3 regions of the Marinobacter sp. es.042 genome follow, and region 1 is predicted to be linked to each of the others. Evidence: predicted binding sites of a transcription regulator. Region 1 holds the regulator's gene; each other region holds the start of a gene.

The links. The regulator FliA, encoded in region 1, starts transcription of late flagellar genes. The targets are predictions, from matches to a motif close to CTAAAGTTTNNNNNNNNNNNGCCGNTAA.
Region 2: a site for FliA is predicted at 3,410-3,437, ahead of CFB02_RS08340 (flagellar protein MotY). Genes of this name have one in related genera too.
Region 3: a site for FliA is predicted at 1,263-1,290, ahead of flgM (flagellar biosynthesis anti-sigma factor FlgM). Genes of this name have one in related genera too.

The regions. Positions count from the first base shown of each region.
Region 1 is NZ_LT897781.1:705,957-713,587, forward strand. It holds gene flhF (flagellar biosynthesis protein FlhF) at 1-505, shown strand, start outside; gene CFB02_RS03450 (MinD/ParA family protein) at 574-1,386, shown strand; gene CFB02_RS03455 (RNA polymerase sigma factor FliA) at 1,420-2,163, shown strand; gene cheY (chemotaxis response regulator CheY) at 2,326-2,709, shown strand; gene CFB02_RS03465 (protein phosphatase CheZ) at 2,730-3,515, shown strand; gene CFB02_RS03470 (chemotaxis protein CheA) at 3,532-5,664, shown strand; gene cheB (protein-glutamate methylesterase/protein-glutamine glutaminase) at 5,730-6,893, shown strand; gene CFB02_RS03480 (flagellar motor protein) at 6,893-7,631, shown strand, end outside.
Region 2 is NZ_LT897781.1:1,763,635-1,771,265, forward strand. It holds gene CFB02_RS08330 (GNAT family N-acetyltransferase) at 1-1,307, opposite strand, end outside; gene CFB02_RS08335 (histone deacetylase family protein) at 1,517-2,443, shown strand; gene CFB02_RS08340 (flagellar protein MotY) at 2,450-3,367, opposite strand; gene pyrC (dihydroorotase) at 3,551-4,582, shown strand; gene rnt (ribonuclease T) at 4,627-5,283, shown strand; gene CFB02_RS08355 (methyl-accepting chemotaxis protein) at 5,360-7,606, opposite strand.
Region 3 is NZ_LT897781.1:1,405,086-1,412,716, forward strand. It holds gene CFB02_RS06660 (chemotaxis protein CheV) at 1-286, opposite strand, end outside; gene flgA (flagellar basal body P-ring formation chaperone FlgA) at 475-1,176, shown strand; gene flgM (flagellar biosynthesis anti-sigma factor FlgM) at 1,350-1,676, shown strand; gene CFB02_RS06675 (flagella synthesis protein FlgN) at 1,684-2,154, shown strand; gene CFB02_RS06680 (pilus assembly protein PilB) at 2,193-2,942, opposite strand; gene CFB02_RS06685 (peptidylprolyl isomerase) at 3,170-3,781, shown strand; gene mnmC (bifunctional tRNA (5-methylaminomethyl-2-thiouridine)(34)-methyltransferase MnmD/FAD-dependent 5-carboxymethylaminomethyl-2-thiouridine(34) oxidoreductase MnmC) at 3,786-5,684, shown strand; gene CFB02_RS06695 (CBS domain-containing protein) at 5,758-6,390, shown strand; gene CFB02_RS06700 (hypothetical protein) at 6,403-7,631, opposite strand, start outside.

The DNA.
Region 1 (7,631 bases):
GGCGCACGAGCAGTTATTCGTGTTCGGTCGGATCCTGAATGTGCCGGTGCGGGTCGTGGATGAAAGCCACAGTCTGGACGATATTCTGGATGAGCTGTCAGACCGTCATCTGGTGCTGATTGATACCGCCGGACTGACCAGTGCCGACAAAGGCTATCAGGAACAGCTGGCCGAACTGGCTCGCAGCCATCACAATATCAAAACCCATCTGGTGGTCTCGGCAACCAGTCAGCCTCGCATCATGAAATCCGTGTGGCATTGCTATAAGATGGCAAATCTTGCGGGCTGTGTGATGACCAAAATCGACGAGGCCCTGACGCTGGGCGAGTCTCTCGGGTTTGTGATGGAAACCGGTCTGCCGGTAGCCTATTACACAGACGGCCAGAAGATTCCTGAAGACCTGCACCACGCAGAAGCCGTTCCGCTGGTGCGGTTGGCCGTGGATCGGCTGAAAACACTCCAGCAACAGCAAGCGGTCGCAGAGGGCCTGAAAGAGCACGCCTGAGACCGGACAGATTGACAGCAGGCGTCGGAGACAAAGCCGGCGAAACGTGGCGAGAGACCAAAAACAGTATGAGCAGAGCACATCCGGTACAGGTGATTGCAGTTTCCGGCGGAAAGGGTGGTGTCGGCAAGAGTAACGTGTCGGTGAACCTCGGAATTGCCCTGGCGCAGAAAGGCCGGAGAGTGGTACTGCTCGACGCCGATCTGGGGCTCGCCAATATCGACGTCTTGCTGGGCATCACTGCCAATCGTAACCTCCAGGATGTTCTGGCCGGCGATTGTGATCTGAAGGACGTTCTGGTGAATGGTCCCGGTGGCATCAAGATTGTCCCCGCCTCTTCCGGTACCCAACGAATGACCCAGCTCAGCCCCATGGAACATGCCGGGCTGATTAATGCGTTCAGCGAACTGGGTGATCAGATCGATGTTTTGATAGTGGATACCGCTGCCGGTATCTCCGAATCTGTGGTCAGTTTTCTCAGGGCCTCCCAGGAGCTTTTGCTGGTAGTGTGTGACGAGCCCACGTCCATTACTGACTGTTACGCTTTGATTAAACTTATGAACCGCGAGTACGGCACCAATCGGTTCCGTATTCTTGCCAACCAGGTCCGGAATGAACAGGAAGGCCGGCATCTGTTCGAAAAACTGACACGGGTCACCGAGCGCTTCCTGGATGTGGCACTACAATACGTAGGAATAGTCCCCTACGATGAGGCCGTGAAGAAAGCGGTTCAGCGGCAGCGTGCGGTGCTGGACGCCTATCCCAGGGCGAAAGCTTCGCTGGCCATCAAGGCGCTGGCGGACAAGGTAGATAGCTGGCCGTTGCCGTCCTCTCCCCGCGGGCATCTGGAATTTTTTGTGGAGCGGCTCGTCGAAGTCTGAATCGGATCCAGTCAAACAAAAAAAACCGGATACATGATATTGGCGAAAAACCTCGGAATCTATAACCAGTCAAGTGCGCAGAAGCCGGCTCAGCTCATTGAGCAGCACGCGCCGCTGGTCAAGAAAATTGCCCTTCACCTCATGGCTCGCCTGCCGGCGTCCGTCCAGCTTGAAGACCTGATGCAGGCCGGCATGATCGGTCTGCTCGAGGCCGCCCAGCGTTACAGCTCCACCAAAGGTGCTACCTTCGAGACTTACGCCGGTATCCGTATTCGCGGCGCCATGGTGGACGAAATCCGCAAGGGTGACTGGGTGCCACGTTCTGTTCATCGAAACGCCCGTCGCATTTCCCAGGCCATCAAAGCCGTTGAAGATCGACTTGGCCGCGAAGCCCACGACCAGGAAGTGGCCGAAGAGCTGGGGATGGGGCTGCCCGAATACCACTCCTACCTTTCCGATTCCAACAGCGGTCGACTTTTTAGCCTCGACGAGCTCAATGAATCCGGAGAGCTGCCGATAGAACAGACAGAGACGCAGGATAATCCCCTTGAGGGATTGTCCTCCGATGCCTTCCGGCGGAGCCTCGCTGAGGCGATTGAGGACCTTCCGGAGCGGGAAAAGCTGGTGTTGAGCCTTTACTACCAGGAAGAACTGAACCTCAAGGAGATTGGCGCGGTGCTGGGCGTCAGTGAGAGCAGGGTAAGCCAGATTCACAGCCAGGCAGCCCTGCGCCTTCGGGGACGGCTCTCGGATTGGCGTCAGGAATCGGACAGCTGACGGCGTTCAGTCTGTGTCGGCAACGAGGTAGTCTGTAGTTTTTGGTAACCGATGCTTTACAACCGAAGCAAAGGTCCGACAATAAGCGGTTAAAACAGCGGCCTGCTAGACTTTGAACGCAAAGGTCAAACGAATTCCGGGTGTTACTAACTGGAGGTCCCATTGGACAAAAACATGAAAATCCTCATTGTGGACGACTTCTCCACAATGCGACGGATCATCAAGAACCTGCTGCGTGATCTTGGCTTCACCAACACCGATGAAGCTGACGACGGCAACACAGCGCTGCCAATGCTCAAAAGCGGCAAATACGATTTTCTGGTGACCGACTGGAACATGCCGGGCATGTCAGGCTTCGACCTTCTCAAGGCCGTTCGGGCGGACGAGAATCTGAAAACCCTGCCGGTATTGATGGTAACTGCTGAGGCCAAGCGCGACCAGATCGTTGCCGCTGCCCAGGCAGGCGTAAACGGTTATGTGGTCAAGCCGTTTACCGCTGCGGTGCTCAAGGAAAAGATTGAGAAAATCTTTGAAAGAATCCAGTAACCAGAGGTCGGATGGCTCCCATGAGCGATAGCGAAAAGAACCATCGGGGCCTTGAGCCGGAGGTGACTGAGAAGCTCCAGCGTCAGGCAACCGAACTGGCTGAAGTTGTTAACGCCGGTGATTATGCCAAGGCCATGACCCTGATCAATGAACTCAGCGAGGTCAGGGATCAGAGTCTGTACCGTGAGGTAGGGCGGCTGACGCGGAGCCTTCACGAAGCAATCCGGAACTTCCAGATTGATCCCCGAAACGCAGAACAGCAGGAAGCACTGTCGAAAATGACAGATGCCTCTGATCGCCTCGAGTATGTGGTGCAGATGACCGGCGAAGCAGCCAACCGGACGATGGACCTGGTTGAGGAAACCATGCCGGTGGCCAATGCCCTGAGAGACGAGGCCGCCGCGTTGCGTGATGAGTGGCAGCGACTGCGTCGCCGGGAAATGCAGCCGGCCGAGTTTCGCGAGCTGTACGGCCGGATTGATCGCTTTTTTGTCAGCATGGCAACCGATGCCGACACCATGTACAGCAACCTGTCGGAAATCCTGCTGGCTCAGGACTATCAGGATCTGACAGGTCAGGTCATTCAGAAGGTCACCGCCCTTGTGAAAGAGGTTGAGGAGCAGATGCTCAGTCTGGTGGTGATGGCTAGTCATGTGGACCAGCTCACGGGCACGGTGCACCAGATTGAAGAAAAAGAAGAGTCTGCAGAGAAGGGCGTCGGGCCCCAGATCAAGGCCGATGAGCGTGAAGATGTAGTTTCGGGGCAGGACGACGTAGACGACCTGTTGTCCAGTCTCGGTTTCTGAATAATGAGGGTAACGCATGGCGTTTGATGCTGATGAAGAGATTTTGCAGGACTTCCTGGTAGAAGCCGGCGAGATCCTCGAAAAGCTGTCAGAGCAGTTGGTGGATCTTGAGCGACATCCTGACGACAGTGATCTGCTCAACGCCATCTTCCGTGGTTTTCATACCGTGAAAGGCGGTGCCGGCTTTCTTCAGCTTGAAGCGCTGGTGAACTGCTGCCATTCCGCCGAAAACGTCTTCGACATCCTGCGTAACCACAAGCGCAAGGTGGACTCTGAACTGATGGACGTGGTTCTCGAAGCACTCGACCACGTCAATGCCATGTTTGAGCAAGTCCGCAATCATGAGGAGCTGACACCGGCGCCGGACGAACTGATTGCCCGTCTGGACGCCCTGGCGCAGCCTGAAGGCGAGGGGGAGCCTGCCGCTGCCGTTCAACCGGAGCAGGAAGAGAGCGAACCGGCAGAAGACGGTGGCGACATCACCGACGACGAGTTCGAACAGCTTCTGGACGCATTGCAGGATGAGAAATCGGGGGACGCTCCCCAGGCTTCAAGCGCCGGGTCGGCCGGCGGTGACCAGGAAAGTTCTGGAGACGACGAAATAACCGACGACGAATTCGAGGCGCTACTGGACCAACTGCACGGAAAAGGTCAGTTTGCTGGTGCGCCAACCTGCGAGGAAGAGGCCGTCAGCGAAGAAGACAGTCCGGCTGCCAAGGCCGGATCTGGTGGCAGCGATGACCTGATCACCGACGACGAATTCGAGAAATTGCTGGACGATCTTCACGGCAAGGGCGGAAGCCCGACCGCGGGCGGAGAGCCTTCAGCTCCGAAAGAGCCTCCAGCTCCAAAACAGCCCTCAGCGCCGAAACAGCCTGCATCGCCGACAGCAAACACGTCAAAGCCCGAAAAGTCGAAGCCGGCCGAGAAGCCGGAAGCCAAAGGCGCTGCCGCACCGGCGATGCCTGCTCGCGACAATGCCCCGGTGGCTGAAACGACGGTTCGTGTCGACACCAAGCGGCTCGACGACATCATGAATATGGTAGGTGAGCTGGTGCTGGTGCGTAACCGCTTGCAGCGTCTGGGTGCCGAAAGTGAAGACGAACACATGCACAAGGCGGTATCCAACCTGGATGTGGTTACGACTGATCTTCAGTCCGCCGTCATGCAGACCCGAATGCAGCCGATCAAAAAGGTGTTCGGTAGGTTCCCCCGCGTTGTGCGCGATCTCGCCAGAAACCTCAAGAAAGAGGTGAACCTGGTGATGCATGGCGAGGAAACCGATCTCGACAAGAACCTGGTTGAAGCACTGTCAGATCCGCTGGTTCACCTGGTGCGGAATTCGGTGGACCACGGGATTGAGGCTCCGGACGTCCGCGAGAAGGCCGGAAAGCCCCGACAGGGCACGGTTACCCTCTCTGCCGAGCAGGAGGGAGACCATATTCTGCTGTTTATCGAGGATGACGGTGCGGGCATGGATCCGGAGGTCCTGCGCCGTAAAGCGGTCGAAAAGGGTATCTACGACCAGGACGCCGCGGACCGGCTGACCAATTCGGAGTGTTACAACCTTATTTTTGCCGCCGGATTTTCCACCAAGGAGCAGATTTCGGATGTGTCCGGTCGTGGCGTCGGCATGGATGTGGTCAAGACCAAGATTGGCCAGCTCAATGGCCAGTTGAGCATCGAATCGGAACTGGGCAAGGGCTCTCGCATTGTCATCAAGGTTCCGCTGACGCTCGCCATCATGCCCACCCTGATGATCATGCTGGGCGATCAATCCTTTGCGTTGCCGCTGGTTAACGTGGTCGAGATTTTCCATCTGGACCTGACCAAGACCAACATCGTCGATGGGCGCGAATGCATTGTGGTTCGGGATAAAGTGTTCCCGCTATTCCACATCAAGCGCTGGCTGGTTCGTGCCGGCGCTGGCCAGGAGGTGCCCGATAACGCCCATGTTGTCATTGTGGCCATGGGTACCAAGCAGGTCGGGTTCGTGGTCGACCAGCTGGTTGGTCAGGAAGAAGTGGTTATCAAGCCCCTCGGACGAGCGCTCCAGGGTACGCCAGGCATGGCCGGTGCCACCATTACCGGTGATGGCCGGATTGCACTGATTATTGATGTGCCAAGCCTGTTGCAACATTACGGTTGAGCCGGGCCTTCCGGCGCTTTTTGCCAGAGAAGGCCGAAGAACGATGGATTGGGTAGGAGAAGTGGATGACAGTTTCTGTCCTGGTCGTTGACGATTCAGGGTTTTTTCGCAAACGGCTGACGGAAATCCTGACCAGCTCCGGCCAGATCAAAGTGGTAGGTGCTGCGACCAATGGTCGGGAAGGCGTTGAGCTGGCCGAGAAACTGCGTCCCGACGTGATTACCATGGATTATGAGATGCCCGTGATGGATGGCATCTCTGCCGTGCGCGAAATCATGCGCAAACATCCGATACCGGTGCTCATGTTCTCATCGCTCACCTATGAGGGCGCCCGGGTCACACTGGATGCGCTCGAGGCCGGCGCCGTTGATTTTCTGCCCAAGAATTTCGAAGAAATTGCCCGGGACAACAGTCAGCTTCAGAAAATCCTGATTGAGCGGATTCTGGATGTAGCCCGCAGTCGTCCCGGCAACCGTTCTCCTGCGCCTTCCCGCGCGGAACCTTCAGCTCCCGCCTCCCGGGCGCCGGAGCCTGCAGGGCGCCCGCGTCCGGAACCAGCACCGCGTCAGCGTCCTTATACCCGGGCTCCGGCAGCGCCGGCAGGTTCTCCGGGCGAAACCGAGGCCCCCAGGCGCCATGGCCGCCGTGGGCCGGCCAAGCATTACGCCTTGGTTGGCATCGGTACTTCAACCGGCGGCCCGGTTGCCCTGCAGCGGGTACTGACCGTGTTGCCCGCGACCTTCCCGGCTCCGATTGTTCTGGTGCAGCATATGCCGGCGAGTTTTACGCCGGCCTTCGCCGAACGCCTTAACAAGCTCTGCCGGATTGAAGTCCGGCAGGCTGAGGATGGTGATGTGTTGCGGCCCGGCCTGGCTTTGCTGGCGCCCGGCGGCAAACAGATGATGGTCGAGAATCGGGGCGGACAGGCCAGGATCCGTATTTTGCCCGGGGACGAGCGGCTCAATTACAAACCCTGCGTGGACGTTACCTTCGGTTCTCTTGCCCGCAGCTTTCCGGGCAAGACGCTGGGCGTCATTCTTACCGGCATGGGCTCGGACGGCAAAGAAGGCTGTCGGATGATGAAGCAGAGCGGTTCCGATATATGGTCCCAGGATGAAAAATCGTCTGTGATCTACGGCATGCCGATGGCCGTTGCCAAGGCAGGGCTGACGGATGACGTATTGTCCCTGGACGAGATCGGGCCACGCCTCGCTGAAGGTGTCTGCTGATGGATATCCTGAGCCTGCTCGGGGTCATTCTGGCCTTTGCCGCAATTCTTGGCGGTAACCTGCTGGAAGGCGGAGCGGTTGGCTCACTGTTTAATGGGCCGGCGGCCATCATCGTCATCGGTGGCACTCTGGCAGCGACTATCCTGCAGACCTCGTGGCCCATGCTGAAGCGGGCTTTCACTCAGGTGCGCTGGGTCTTTTTCCCGCCGTTTATCAACCTTGAAGACGGCATCGGAAAAGTCATTGACTGGAGCGTCAAAGCCCGCAAGCAGGGCTTGCTGGGCCTTGAAGGTCTTGCCGAGCGTGAGCCGGAGCCCTTTGCCCGCAAAGGTTTGCAGTTGCTGGTCGACGGTGCCGAAACCGAGACCATCAGGGGCATCATGGAAGTTGACCTGGAATCCCGTGAGCAGAGGGATCTGGAGTCGGCCAAGGTGTTCGAGGCCATGGGTGGTTACTCGCCAACCATTGGCATTATCGGGGCTGTCATGGGCCTGATCCAGGTAATGACCAACCTGGAGGATCCCCAGTCCCTGGGTAGTGGGATCGCAACCGCCTTTGTAGCCACCATCTACGGTGTGGCGCTGGCCAACCTCCTGTTCTTCCCGGTCGCCAACAAGATGCGCGGTATCGTGCGGGAGCGCACCCGCTATGAGGACATGATGATCGATGGCCTGATTGCCATCGCCGAGGGTGAAAACCCGAAATCCATCGAATTGCGGCTGCGGGGCTTCCTGCAGT
Region 2 (7,631 bases), 1.1 Mb from region 1:
AACGACGGCAGCCCGGCCCGGTAAAATTCTTCCCGCGCATCCATGACCGTACTCTGGCCGAGCCAGCAGGTGAACACATTCAGACGTGTACCCTTGGAGGCCTGCACAACGGCATCCGCAATCTGCAGGCTGTCCTCCGTCAGGCTCGGCGCATACATCACCAGCACGTTTGCCACTTCCGGATCCTTGGCGAGAATTTTGATGGCTTGGCCATACAGCTCCGGTGAGGCATCGTAGTTAAGGTCAATGGGGTTTTTACGGGTCCAGTAAGGTGGCAGCAGCTCGGCCAAGGCCTCGATGCTGGATTTCGACAGCTCTGCCAGTTCACCACCAAGATCCGCCAACCGGTCCACGGCCAACACCCCGGGACCGACTCCATTGGCCATAATCGCCAGGGTTTCGCGGCGCAAGGGACGCATCCGCGTCAATGTCTCGAGCGCATCAAACATCTGGCCAAGGCCATCCACCCGGAGCACACCTGCCCTCTGAAGCATGGCGTCGTAGATCGGATCACTGCGTTTCAGGCCATCAGGAAGGTCATGGGGAAACCACTCCGACTCCGGTACACGACCGGACTTCACCGCAATCACCGGCTTGGTGCGGGACGCAACCCGAACCGCCGACATGAAACGCCGGGCACTGGGAATGTTTTCGATGTGCAGGAGAATCGCACGGGTCTGTGTATCCTGGGCCAGGTAGTCGATCAGGTCGTCGTGATCGATATCCATGCCATCGCCCAGGGTCAGGAAGTAGGAAAACCCCACACCACGGGCGAATGCCCAGTCTATGACCGAACTGGCGATGGTGCCGGACTGGCCAACGAAGGCAACCCGGCCAGGGATGGCGCCCATATGGGCGTAGGTAGCGTTCAGGCTGCGTGCCGGGACCATCAGGCCAATGGTGTTGGGGCCCAGTACCCGGATTCCGGTTTCCCGGGCCGCTTCTCGAACCGAATACATCAGGGGCTGGCCGGTTTTACTGTGAGTACGTGACATGCCACCGGTCATAACGATCGCGGTGCGCACCCCGGCCTCCCCCAGCCGCTTGATGGTCTTGGCCACGGTATCCGGCGGCGTACAGATGATTGCCAGGTCCGGGGAAAATTCCATTTTCGAGACTTTCTTGACGCAGGGCACCCCGTGCACGTTGTCGTAATCGTTCTGGTTCACCACCAGTAACCGGCCGGGATAACCGCCCCCCATCAGGTTCCGCAACACCATACCGCCAAGGTTGTCTGCCCGCTCCGACGCACCGATCACCGCAATAGACGCGGGATTAAACAGGCTCTCCAGATACCGGGTGCTCAAGCTGACTCTCCTTTGTATGCGGCCGGCAGACCGTTGGGGAAATAAATGTAATAAAACAGGTTACTTATGAGTGTAACTCTTATCTTAGGCCTTGATACCCCGATGTGAAATGACTATCGCCCTTATAAGACCAAAGAAACACGGCATCGTGCAGTTTTCCCTGATAAGCTTGAAGAAAATATAAGCATATCGAAGGCAGTCCGAGACGTATGACCACGGCATTCTTTTCCCACGATGACTTCATGAAACACAACATGGGGCCGGAACATCCGGAAAGCCCTGAGCGGCTGGCGGCCATCGTCAGCTACCTTGCTGACACTGGCCTGGACCAGAAACTTGACTGGGTCCGACCGGAAGAAATCACCCGCGATCAGCTTCTGATGGTGCATCCGGAAAAATATCTCCATCAACTGGACCTGATGCAACCGACCCGTGGCCGCGTGTTTACCGACCCGGACACGGCCATGATGCCTGACACCCTTCGAGCCGCCCGCCTGGCAGCTGGTGCCAATATCCAGGCCGTGGATATGGTAATGAGCAGCCAGGTTACCAACGCGTTTGTTTGTGCACGGCCGCCCGGGCATCATGCCGAGCGGGCGAAATCCATGGGGTTCTGTTTTTACAACAACGTTGCCCTGGCCGCCATGCGCGCCCTCACCTTTCATCATTTGGAGCGGGTCGCGATCATCGATTTCGACGTGCACCAGGGCAATGGCACCGTAGACATTGTTAGTGGCGACGAGCGTATCCTGATGTGCTCAAGCTTCCAGCACCCCTTCTACCCGCACTCTCACGTGCACCGGCAGGCCGACAACATCGTGAATATTCCGATTGAGGCAAACTGTTCGTCTGAAGAGTACCGGAAGCAGGTGGAGGCGGGATGGCTGAAGCGCCTGAATGAATTCAAACCGCAGTTGATCCTGATTTCGGCGGGTTTTGATGCCCACCGGCTGGATCCGATGGCAGAACTGAATCTGGATACTGAAGATTATCGCTGGCTGACGGAAATGATTGTGAGTGTCGCCAGTGAGCACAGCAATGACCGGATCATTTCAACCCTGGAAGGCGGTTACCACCTGCGGGCCCTGGCGGAAAGTGTCAATGCCCACCTCGAAGTTCTGGATTCGGTTTACTGAAGCCGATCAGCCCCTGGGTTCGCCGCCATAGCCGTTAGCCTGCTGCAATTCCGGGCGGTCACCGGCCCGTTGCAGGCGGATATTGGTGCGGCGGTTATCTGCGGGCCGGTTGGATACCGGGTACTGGTCGCCATGGGCCCGCACGGTAATCATGTTTTCATCAATACCGCTCGCCTTGAGGTAGTCGGCCACCACATTGGCGCGATCTTCGGAAAGCGCACGGTTGTCGATCCGGCTTCCAATTCTGTCACTGTGGCCATCCACAAAAATCCGCTCAACCGTCGAATCGGCGTTCACATAAGCCACGATGTTATCCAGTAGTTGCCTGTCGGCATCGGACAATTGCGTGCTGCCGCTGGCAAACGGCACCCTCGAGCGCTGGATCTGATCAAAGTTTACCGGCAGAAGATTGGACGTACAGCGTTGATAACGCTGGTACTCGCCGGCAAAGTTGATGTTGGAGACCTGAACCCGCACCGGGCGGCCATCAAACCACGATTCCCTGGTTACCGTCGGGCGCATCCCATCCAGAAGTCCATGGGCGACCACGAACGCCTGACGTGTATCCAGCGAGACCTGACGCCGATCATCCGATACGTTGACCGTTCCGAGGGGCTTCGGCGCCACACCCGGACGCCAGGCCGGTGCCTCGACCACAAGGCTGCCGCGCCCTGGTCGCATCAACGCAGAATCAGACTCCAGGAAAAAGCTGAGACTTTCACCGGCGCGATGATTGAACACCGCCCGACCGTAGCCGGGAACTTCGTGCACCAGTCGGCATTCAAATACCGACTCGGCGAGATACCACTGGCTGTTCTCGATTCCGGCGCCATAGCTGGCAGCCTGCGCGGCCGCCGGCAGAAGCACCACGGGCAACATGGCAACAAGCAGAGTATTCAGGAGTTGTCCGGGGCGAAATCCCATAGAGCTAGCCATCAGTGTCCGGAGTTAGCAGAGTCAGACTGTTTAACGGCCTGAGCCGGAAGTTCTTTAGCCACCAACCGGAAAACAATCACCCGCGCCTTCTGGTATAATTCGCCAAATTTTTTCGGCTCCCAGAGAAACGGGCACAAGCTCGCCCCGCCAAAGGTATTTCGGACAAACGCCATGACAGACAAGCTCACGCTCACACGCCCCGACGACTGGCACCTTCACGTACGGGACGGCGAAATTCTCAAGGACGTGGTACCGGCTACGGCCGCCTGCTTCGGTCGCGCCATCATCATGCCTAACCTGGTACCGCCGGTGACAACCGCAGCCGATGCCAAAGCCTACCGGGAACGCATTCTGGCGGCTGCCAATGGCACCGAGTTCGAGCCGTTGATGACGCTATATCTAACCGAGAGCATGACGGCGCAGACCATCCGGGATGCCAGGGCTGCCGGCGTTGTGGCCGCCAAGCTTTACCCGGCCGGAGCAACGACCAATTCCGACTCGGGGGTGAAGGATATCCGTAACATCTACCCGGTTCTGGAGGCCATGGCCGATTGTGGCATGCTGCTGCTGGTACACGGAGAGGTAACCGATGCCGATATCGACATTTTCGACCGGGAAAAGGTATTTCTGGAGCGTGTCCTGGCACCCACTCTCGAGGCTTTCCCGAACCTCAAGGTTGTACTGGAACACATCACCACGGCCGATTCCGCAGAATTTGTCCGGCAGCACGCCGGAGACAACCTCGGTGCGACTCTGACGCCCCAGCACCTGATGTACAACCGCAACCACATGCTGGTAGGCGGCATTCGGCCGCATCTCTATTGCCTGCCAATCCTGAAGCGTAACCGCCATCAACAGGCGCTCAGGGACGCGGTGGCCAGCGGCGACAAACGCTTTTTCCTGGGCACGGATTCCGCCCCTCATTCGAAGGATCGCAAAGAGGCAGCCTGCGGTTGTGCCGGCTGTTACTCGGCCTACGGCGCAATCGGCCTGTATGCGGACATTTTCGAGGAGCTTGGCATCTTGGATAAACTTGAAGCATTCGCCAGTTTCAACGGGCCGGATTTCTATGGCCTACCGCGGAATACCGATACCATCACCCTGATTCGTGACCCCTGGACCATGCCGGCAGAGCTGCCGCTGGCTGACGGAACCATCGTGCCCCTCAAGGCTGGTGAAACCGTTCACTGGAAACTGGCGTAAACCTGACTTATTCCTTCTCACACACGGCCAAGACCGGAGCTTGAGTGACTGACGAAAACAAACCACCGCATCCCATGTCCCGCCGCTTTCGCGGGTTTCTGCCTGTTGTAGTCGACGTGGAAACCGCTGGCTTCAATCCCGAGCGGGACGCTCTGCTCGAAGTGGCAGCAGTGATACTGACCATGGACGAAGACGGCTGGGTGCGGCGCGCTGAGACCCACGTTCAGCAGATCGATCCTTTTGAAGGTGCGAATCTGGAGCAGTCCGCCCTTGATTTCACCGGTATTGATCCGTGGAATCCGGAGCGAGAAGCGGTACCCGAGCGGGAAGGACTCAGCGAGATCTTCAGTCCCATTCGCAAGGCGGTGAAGAACCACGATTGCAAGCGAGCCGTCCTGGTGGGCCACAATGCCACCTTTGACCATAACTTCATCTTTGCAGCCGCGCTGCGGGCCGACATCCGTCGTAACCCATTTCACCCTTTCTCAACCTTCGATACCGCCACGCTGGCCGGCCTGGCCTATGGCCACACGGTTCTGGCCCAGGCCTGCAAACTCGCGGGCATTCCGTTCAGCAATAAGGAAGCCCATTCCGCCGCCTATGACGCGGAAAAAACCGCAGAGCTGTTCTGCGGCATTGTGAATCGCTGGAAAGAACTGGGCGGCTTTCCGCCTCCGGTGATCCTCGAAGAGACCGAGTAACCGCCATAAAAAAACCCGCCGCAGCGGGTTTTGTTTTCTGTGTGCCGGGCATAAGTGTGGAAGCCACGCCTCGTACTCAGCTGACTTTAAACCGGGACAGCGAATCTTTGAGCTGATGAGACAACTCCGCCAAGTCACCACTGGCTTCGGATATCTGGGCCATGGCCTGTTTGGTCTCAAGGGACTTATCAGCAATTGTCGATACGTTGCGCGTTACTTCTTCGGCCGTGGCTGATTGCTCTTCGGATGCCGTAGCAATCTGCTCGGCCATACCGGACATCCGGGTGACCTCGTCCACTGCCTCGCGAAGCCGCAATACAACGGCGCCTGCCCGCTCGGAAATACCGCTGGCCTGTGCGCTGCAGCGGGTAACCACCTTTGAAGCACGCTCCGACGAATTGACCAGGGTTTCGATGGAACTACTTATCTCCTCGGTCGCCTCTTGGCTATTCTTGGCCAGGCTGCGCACCTCATCCGCAACCACCGCGAAGCCCCGGCCCTGTTCACCGGCCCGGGCCGCTTCAATGGCAGCATTCAGAGCCAGCAAGTTAGTTTGGTCGGCGATGGACTTTATCGAATCTAGAACCCTGGTAATGGACTCCATATTCTTTCGCAAATCCTCTATGCCGGCCTCTGCTTCCTCCAGTTCCCTGGCCATAGCTCGGGTGTCAGCAGCGGAGGATTCCACCTCGGTTGCGCTGCGGCTCACCGCCTCATCAGTGCGCCGGGCACCGGCTGCCGATTCAGCGGTATTCTGGGACACCTCGCTGATTGCTGAGGACATTTCTTCAATAGCCGACGCCACCTGCTCAGTCTGCTCTGCCTGCTGATTCACATTGTCCAGGGTCTGCGAGATAGTGCCGGACAACTGTTCGGACGCACTGGCCTGGCGCTGGGACGCTTCTTCAACCTTGAAGATCACTTCTTTCAGGTCCGACACCATCTTGAGCATGGAGCCGTATACGCCCGCGGCCTTGTCACTGTCGGACGAATCAATGACCAGGTTACCCGCCGCCACCTGTTCCGCCAGTGCCTGCAATTCGGCCGGGTCTTTGCCAAGGGGTTTCATGATCCGCGCCGCGGTCCAGACTGCCACGGCCACCACAGCCAGGAGCACAATAGCAATGGCTATCGCCGTCAGCGTCCACATTTCACGCACCGGCGCCAGGGCCTCGTCTTCGCTGATCTCCGCCACAAGCGCCCAGTTCAGCCCGCCTACGGTAACTGGCCTGTGGGCGGAAAACACTGGCTCGCCACGGTAGGACGTAACCACGCCTTCACCGGAATTTCCGGCCAGGGCCTCATCCACCGATGTCGAACTAATGCGTCCATTCTCCGGGTCGGCAAAGGAAGCGACAACACTGCGGTTTTCTGGATCCAGGTAGGAGTCTGACCGCATCAGGTTATCCGGCCCCACCAGATAGGCATCCCCGGTTTCGCCCATGCCATCTCGTTCCATCATGATGTTGTTCAGGCTGTCGATGGGAAACTGGAAGGCCAGCACGGCCAACCGCTCATCTTTTTCGGAATATATGGGGGTTGCCACAAATCCGGCGGGCGCACCGTAGGACGGTACATACCGAGTAAAATCAACAAAAGTCGGAGCAGTATCCTGTTCGTCAGACATCGCCTGACGATAAGCTGCCGCCAGGCCAGAATTCGCGTAGGGACCGTCTTTCAGGGAGGTAGCAAAATCCACCTCTTTGGCTACGGAATAGATAACATGGCCTGTATCGGCATCAATGAGATAAATATCGTAGTAGCCGAACGCCTCCTGAAACTCCTTGAACGAGGTGTGCCACTGTTTGTGAAGCGTGTTATAAAACTGCGCGATATGGACGTCAGCCGATACCAATTCGTCTTTCTGCCCCACAGGATTCGGGTTGTCCACGATGTAACCCATCTGCAGAGCCAGGCTGTTTTTGCTGAGGGATGCAACGAAGTCCGAGGCTGAACGTCCGTTAGCACCACCATTTTGCTGCAAGGGTGGCAAAAAATTCTGCTGATAATAAGCCTCGACGTTGTCTCGTAAGGTCGATTGCTCCTCTTTTACCAGTTTTTCATAATTTTGAAATGCCAAACCAAACCCCTGGGCCGCCGTTCGGGTCCCGCGATTATTGGCCATGGCTTTCAGCTGCCGGGCAATAGTGCTGAGATAATCTTCAACACTATTCTGCTTATTGGTAGCCGCAATAGAGAGTTGTTGCAACGCCTGTTCCGTCAGGCTCTGTCGGGCAATTTCGGCGTTAAAAAATGAGATGGCAATGACGGGAAGCAGGCCAACCAGCAGCAAAGTCAGCAAAAGACGTTTCTTGAGAGTCATCAATAGCCCTTCTTTTATATTGTTC
Region 3 (7,631 bases), 700 kb from region 1:
TAATGACGAAGCTGGTGGAAAGCGCTTCCTGGGGTATACCGGGCAGGCCAATCGCCATGCTCAGATCGATAATGGGAATAGTCTCTCCCCGGCTATGGGCTACGCCTCGAACGACCGGACGGCTGTTGGGCAGGGAGAACAGCTTCGGACACTGCAGAACCTCTTTCACCTTGAACACGTTGATCCCGTAGATCTGACGCCCCCTGAGACGGAAAAGAAGCAGCTCGAGGCGGTTCTTTCCGACCATCTGAGTGCGCTGGTTAACACTGTCCAAAACCCCTGCCATTTCGATTCTCCTGGCTTGCCGGAATTACAACGGCATATATCTTGCTGTTCAGTGAATAATAGCCTGATCGACGGAAACCCGTCATATCAGGGGTGGGCCAACTCATTTAACGGCCACTTTTGCCGAATCCTTAGCCTGATTCGGGCTTTTCTGCCCTGTTGTTGACAGCATAGGACAAACTGATACGTATGCGCATCACGAATTTCGCCCTACTACTGCTAATGTCTGGACTGACCACACCGCTCCTGGCGGGAACGACGGCCGAACAGATTCAGAAAGCAACCCTGGCGTTTCTGGACAGCTTTGCGTCTGAACAGGCCGAACATGGCTACACCGTTTCCTTCGAACCCGGTTCCATCGACAGCCGCCTTGCTCTCGCCGAGTGCGAAAAGCCTTTGAATGTAGAGTTCAGCGGTGATCCATGGAAAAGCACCAGCCCGTCGTTGCAGGTAGCCTGCGAAGGAACCCGTCCATGGCGAATGTTTGTTACCGCTTCAGTCTCTATCCATGGGCCAGCCCTGGTGGCAGCGAGGCCACTCACGCGTGGAGAGCGAATAACCGAAGGGCTGCTTGCAAAGCAGTCTGTTGAAATCAATTCGTCCAGACGTGGGGTAATTACGGACTCGAAACAGGCGATTGGCATGGAAGTGCGGCGCGCAGTGAATGCGGGATCGCTCGTTACACCAGACATGCTTTCGGCCCCGAATGCGGTCGAACGGGGCGATCATGTTATCATCACCGCCAAAACCGGCGGATTTTCAGTACGTTCCCGGGGCAAAGCCCTGGCAAGCGCCAGCGTTGGCGAACAGGTTCTGGTTGAGAACCTGCGCTCATCGCGCACGATAAGAGCCAGCGTTGTCGCGCCGGGCCACGTGGAGATTCCGATGTGAGCCGTGTGCGGCAGAGGCTTGCCGGAGCGGCAAGTGAATGCCGCAAAACCGGTCGTAAAAGCAGATGAAAAAAAGTGCTAAAAGTACTAAAGGTTTTCGCGGCGCCGCCGTTAAGAAGACATAAACTCGAGTAAGCGCTGCATTCGTGGCGCGACAGGCAAGCAGGTACAGATATGTCAGTTGACTTAAATGGAATTGGCCCCGGCCAGGTCAACACCCAGAGAACCACGGCCGACAAAAGCTCCGGCGCACAGAATACCCAGCCGGCATCCAACGAACAGGCAAAGACACAGGCCCAGGGGGCCCGTGGTGAGAACGTCAGCCTGAGCAATCAGGCCAAGAACCTGAAGCAGCTCGAACAAAAGCTGGGCGATTATCCGGAAATGGATGACGACCGCATCGAGCAGATCCGTTCCGCCCTTGAAAATGGCACGTACAAGATTGACGCCGAGAAGCTGGCCCAGAAAATGCTTGAGATGGATGAAAGCATTTTCGGGTGAGTAGACCATGGCCGCAATTGATGATTTGAAGACCCTTCTTTCCCAGGATATCAGCCAGCTTGAAACACTGGCTGACGTTCTCGGCAAGGAAAAGACCTGCCTTGCAAATTCTGACCTCCGCCAGCTGGACGCCCTGACCAGGGAGAAGAACGATCTCCTCGGAGCAGTCCGCGAACGCGCCAAACAGAAAATCCGAACGCTGGTACAGATGGGATATCGCCCCGAAAGTGGCGAGCCTTCCCGCTTTATCCGCAGCGCCGGCTTTTCGGATCTCTTCGAACTCTGGCAGGAAGCGGACCAGAAATTGCGAACCTGTCAGACGCTGAACCAGACCAATGGTCGCGTAATCAGCCACTTGCAAAAGCGTTTGTCGAGGCTCACCGATATTTTCCGCGGCGCCACCGGCCAGCAAAAGCTGTACGGTGCACAGGGTCAGCAGACTTCGGTTTCAAGCAGCACGGTGCTCGCCAGCGCCTGAGCCCGGACGCATGGCTCTGTAGAGCCATGCTTTCCACGTCATCGAGTGTAGATGGTCATCCGGGAGTCGGGATGAAACCGGATGTCGTGAATGCTCACGTTGCCCATTGAAGCTCCCTGGCCTCCCGTAACCCTTATATTGTCCATCCGGATTTCCTCGATGCGCTCAGGGAACGCCAGCATCAGGGCGCCATCTTCTCTTACCCGATAACGTGGCTCCCCTTCACGATAGTGCACACCGGAAATGCTGAGATCTGAATCCAGGAAGTTCAGAACCGGCACGAAGATATTGGCGGAAAGCTTGAGACCTTCAATAACATCTGCGGATGCCTCGGTGCCTTGCTCCCCATTTCCTGCAGGGTTCTCCGCCATATTGCTGACAATACCGATGCGCTGCAGCAGGGTCGGATCGCCCTGACCGGAAATGGCCGCCAGCTCGGCTTCGCTCATGGGGGCAAAATTGCTTTTCTCATAAAGTTCTCCGGCTTCCAGCGTTGCCTGGGACGCCTCGGCCGAGTTGCTGGCCGCAAAGGTTACCAGGGGCTGGAACGGCAGAGTAACCGCTGTTACCAGGGCGGCAGCGTTGCGATAGCGGGACTGGTGCTTGAGGACACGGTGGAGCTCCTTGTCGCTGATCCAGCCCGCCTGGATGAATACCTCACCCAGGCGCTGTCCGGTTTCACGCTGAAGTCTGAGGCCTTCGTTAACCTGCCCCTCTGACAGATACCCACGATTGATAAGCAATCGCCCGAGGCGTGATTTCTCTTCAAATCCCTGACGGATTCTCACCCAGTGTCTCCTTTTAAACAGTGAAAACCGTACAACCCGGCCCGGCCAGTGTGATCCATGACTTCCGATATCGGGAAGGTTAGCCGATCACACAACTATGTGTGTGGATGCAGTACCCGTTTTACCATCTCCATCTGGTAAGATCTGGCACCTGATAACAGAATTCGCCGAATTGTCGCAGGAAACACACCGGCTAATAACACGGAGAACGGCTGCAAATGACAAACATGGTAAAACCCCTGAAAACTGTGACACCCGTATTGCTTATGGCACTCACCCTGCTCATGCCGACTGCCGCGGTGCAGGCGCAAACCAATGAGCAGCCGGCCAGTGATCCACTTCCAAAGGTCCGCATGGTGACCAGTGAAGGCGCTATCGAGCTTCAGCTTCGCCCGGATGTTGCGCCCGAAACGGTCGACAATTTCCTGCAGTACGCCGAAGACGGTTTTTTCGACGGCACCATCTTCCACCGTGTCATACCCGGGTTCATGATCCAGGGCGGCGGTTTCACCCGGGATCTCTCCCGCAAGTCGACTCGCGCCCCTATCCGCAACGAAGCGAAAGAGACACTGCCCAACCTTCGTGGAACCATTGCGATGGCTCGCACCAGTGCGCCTGATTCCGCCACGTCCCAGTTCTTTATCAACCTTTCCGACAACGGGTTCCTGAACGCCGGAGTTCGCGGCCCGGGCTACGCGGTTTTTGGCAAGGTGACCGAGGGGATGGGCGTTGTCGATGCCATTGCCCGCAAACAGACCACCCGCAAACAGGGGATGGCCGACGTGCCGGTTGAACCTGTGATCATCGAAACCGTCACCGTGGTCGACCCCGAAGGCTGACACCGTGGACCGTGCTCCCCTGCCGCCCGGAATAGAGCCCGCTGAACTGGCTTGGCACGACGGTGTCCCGGAGTCCATCCGGTTCGGCGATGTCTACTTCAGCCGTGACAATGGTCTCGAGGAAACACGCTACGTTTTCCTGCAACACAACCAGTTGCCCGACCGTTTCGCACAGATTCCCGAGGGCGGCGATTTCGTTATTGCCGAAAACGGCTTTGGAACCGGCCTGAACTTTCTCGCTGCCTGGCAAGCCTGGCAGCGCCGCGCTCCGGCCCATTCGGCGACACTGCACTTCGTTTCCGTCGAACGTTTCCCCCTGACCCAGAAGGACCTGGCCCGGGCCCTGGCGCAGTGGCCCGAACTGACTGCGCTGGCCGACGAACTGCTTCTGCATTACCCGCCTCTGGTGCGCGGGGTACACAGGCTGGTTCTGGCCGGGGGGCAGGTTCGACTGACGCTGTTTTTCGGCGACATTACCGACGCCTGGCAATCCCTGGATTTTCAGGCCGACGCCTGGTTTCTGGACGGGTTCGCTCCGTCCCGCAACCCCGATATGTGGCTGGAAAACATCATCAACAAGATCCGTGCACACAGCAGGCCGGGCACAACTCTGGCGACCTTTACTTCCGTTGGCCGGATTCGTCGGGCTTTGATGGAGGCCGGATTCCGGATGGAAAAAACCGCCGGATACGGTCGCAAACGGGATATGCTGAAAGGCGTTCTTGTCTCGGAGAACCCGGTACCCATCAAAACGGCTCCCACCGAACAACAGGAATCGATCGCAATCATCGGCGCAGGCATTGCCGGCTGCGCACTGGCAAGAAACCTGGCAGACCGGGGCTACCCGGTAACACTGATCGACGCCCATGGCCCGGGTGCAGCAGCCTCCGGCAACGCCCAGGGCGCCCTCTATGTAAAGCTGGGCGTAGAGTTCAACGACCAGACCGAGCTGGCGCTCACATCCCTCACGTTCGCGCAGCGTTTCTACCACAACTGGCGCGACCAGCACTGGCATCCGACCGGCCTGCTACAGCTGGCCCACAACCCCCAGGAAGCGGACCGGCAGCGGAGGTTTCTCCAAAGGAACGACTATCCCCGGAGTGTCTTTTACCCGGTGACCCGGGAACAGGCCAGCGCCCTGACAGGCGTACCCACGGAATCCGGCGGGCTCTGGTTCCCCGGCAGTGGCTGGCTCGAACCCGCTAACCTTTGCAAGGAATTGGCGAACCACCCTTTGATATCCACGCTGTTCCATAGCGAGGTACACAATCTTCGGGTTTCGGACGGAACATGGAACATTTCGACGGGCGACAGGAGATCGATCACCGCCGACCGGGTAGTCATCTGCTCGGGCCACCTCAGCCCGGAGCTTATCCCGACAAAGGGTCGTTTCCGGCTGAAAGCCATTCGTGGCCAGGTTAGCCACCTGCCAACCGCAGCTCTCAGAGGCCCAACGGCCGTTATCTGTGGGAAACGGTATCTCAACCCTGCGCTGGGCGAGTTTGCCGTAACCGGCGCAACCTTCGATCTACGCGACAACAACCCATCGCCCACCGTGGAAAGTCATAACGAGAACGTCGACGAACTCGGCTCGATGCTGCCTGCGGTGTTTTCCAATGAACGCGATGCGCTTCGCGGCGAGGAACTGAATGGCAGGGTTGCCTTCCGATGCACCACCCATGACTACCAGCCGGTGGCCGGAGCCGTTTTCGACGGCGAGAGCGGCTATCTCGATAGCCTTTACCTGCTTACTGGCCTTGGCAGCAAAGGACTGACCTACGCACCGCTCCTGGCCGAATATCTGGCCGACTTGCTTACCGGACAACCTCTTTGCCTTCCCGCGAACCTGGCCACACGCGTTGAAACCAGACGCCTATTCCAGGCAGATATGATGGTTTCGTAATAAACTCCAGCTGAAGTTTCCGGTCAGACTGCCGATAACGACTGAAAGGGTGACATAGTCAGGGAGAGAACCCATGTCCATTTACGTCAGCGAACCCGGCCGCCCGGTCGGAACGCGGCTACCGGAAACATTCCGGGCAAGGCCCGTGGGTGATGTTACAGAGCTGGCAGAAACCCAGAAGATCAATCCTGGCCGAAGTGAGGCAACGGACGCCGAGTTCCAGCAGGCAGCCAATGCCGGTCGCTACAAAGCACTGGAGGAATACGGCGCGGCGGCCGCTGGCGAGCGCCGGGAAGACCGCCCGTATCTGCCGGTATCCAGCATCTCGTCGCAAACCCTGTATTCCGTTCCGGCGTCTGCAACCATTTCTGAGGCTTTAACCGTCATGGACGAGCACCAGGTGCATCACCTTGTGATCATGTCGGAAAACAACGTTGCCGGCCTTGTCGATTTGCGTTGGCTCCTGGGCTGGCTTCACGAGAATGAAGCCGATGCCATGAGCCAGAGCCTGGTTCACATCGAGTTGCCCGCGTTCCTGACAGCCTCACCCGAAACCGATGCCCACCAGCTCGCCAGGCTCATGCTGGCCCACCAGCTCAACGCAGCCCTGGTGGTAGATGCAAAAGGCGCCGCCTCCGCAATTGTTACCAGCACGGACTACCTGCGACTTTACGCCAGCGCCGGCCGCCATCAGGGAACGGTGTAGTCCCAACGGCATCTAATTCAGAGGCGTCAACAGTTCTCCCTCTGGACTGAAGAGAAGCACATACCAGTTGTTGCCGACTCGGGTTAATGCCGGTACTTCGTCATCCCGGTAGTTTTCGAGGTCCAGTATTGCAGAGTCATCGGACGCAAGCTGGTAGCGCCAGTTGTTTCTGAATTCCGATTCTTCATCTTCCGTCTCCGGTTCTGGAACCAGCGATACCCGGGCAGCGATGCCCTGCTCCATTCCGGACACCACACCGCCGCTGGCGAAGTCGCCGTTGGTGGTACCAGCCACAACTATGTCGTCATCGAAAGCAGCCAACCCATGAAATGCCTCACTGGACTGGTCGTCTCCGTCATTCAGAGTGAAGGCCCGACTGATACTCCCAGCGGCTGAATATCCCAGCAGGAACCCGGCGGCACTGGAAAGTGCCTCCCTTTCCAGAACGGGCTCGTCCTCGTCCTGCTCCAGTACAGAATAGGATCCATCGCTGGCACCAATCAGCCAGAGCGTGCTGCCGGTATACAGTCCGTTGGAAACCGGTTCATCGCCAGTGGTGCCAACCTGTTTGACATCAAGTTCGCTGGTGGCACTGGAGGCGTTAAAGAAGAAGGCATCAATGCCGCCGATGACTGAAGCGCCTTCCACAGATCCCGCGGCCGAACCGAACAACCCGGGGTTCACAGATTCTGTGCTGCCGCCGGCAACGCGGTCATCGGCTGCTGAGCCGGCCTGACGGGTCCAGGCAACCGCAGGCTGCTGTGTATTGCCGTCCAGTTCGGTATCGATTCGCTGCAGGAAGCTGTCCCTGCCGCCAGATCCCTGCTGCTGATCAAACACACCTTCCGTTTCCCCGGCCAGGATGACATAGCCGGTGTCCCGGTTGATTCCGGCCCAGCGGACCTGATCATCAGCACCCGTTCCGGTCCGGATGGTCCAGGTGGGAACGTATTCGCCACCGTTGGTGGCGGAATCAAACCAGTAAAGCGATGTCACTGAATCCAGACCGCCCAGACCGGACGTTCCCGCCACCGACTGATCAGTGCTGTAGGCAACGACAAATTCGAACCGGTCCACCTTGGTCCCACCCTGGGTCACCTTCCGCTGCACCACGTTAATGACCGGATCCGGTGCGATCAGGCTGTCACTCGCAGAGGATATGTCAACCTGCTGCAACTGGTTGCCTCGTTGGTCAAAAATCCGCACCAGCACCCTGTCGTTATCCTGGGTGTCGTAGCCGG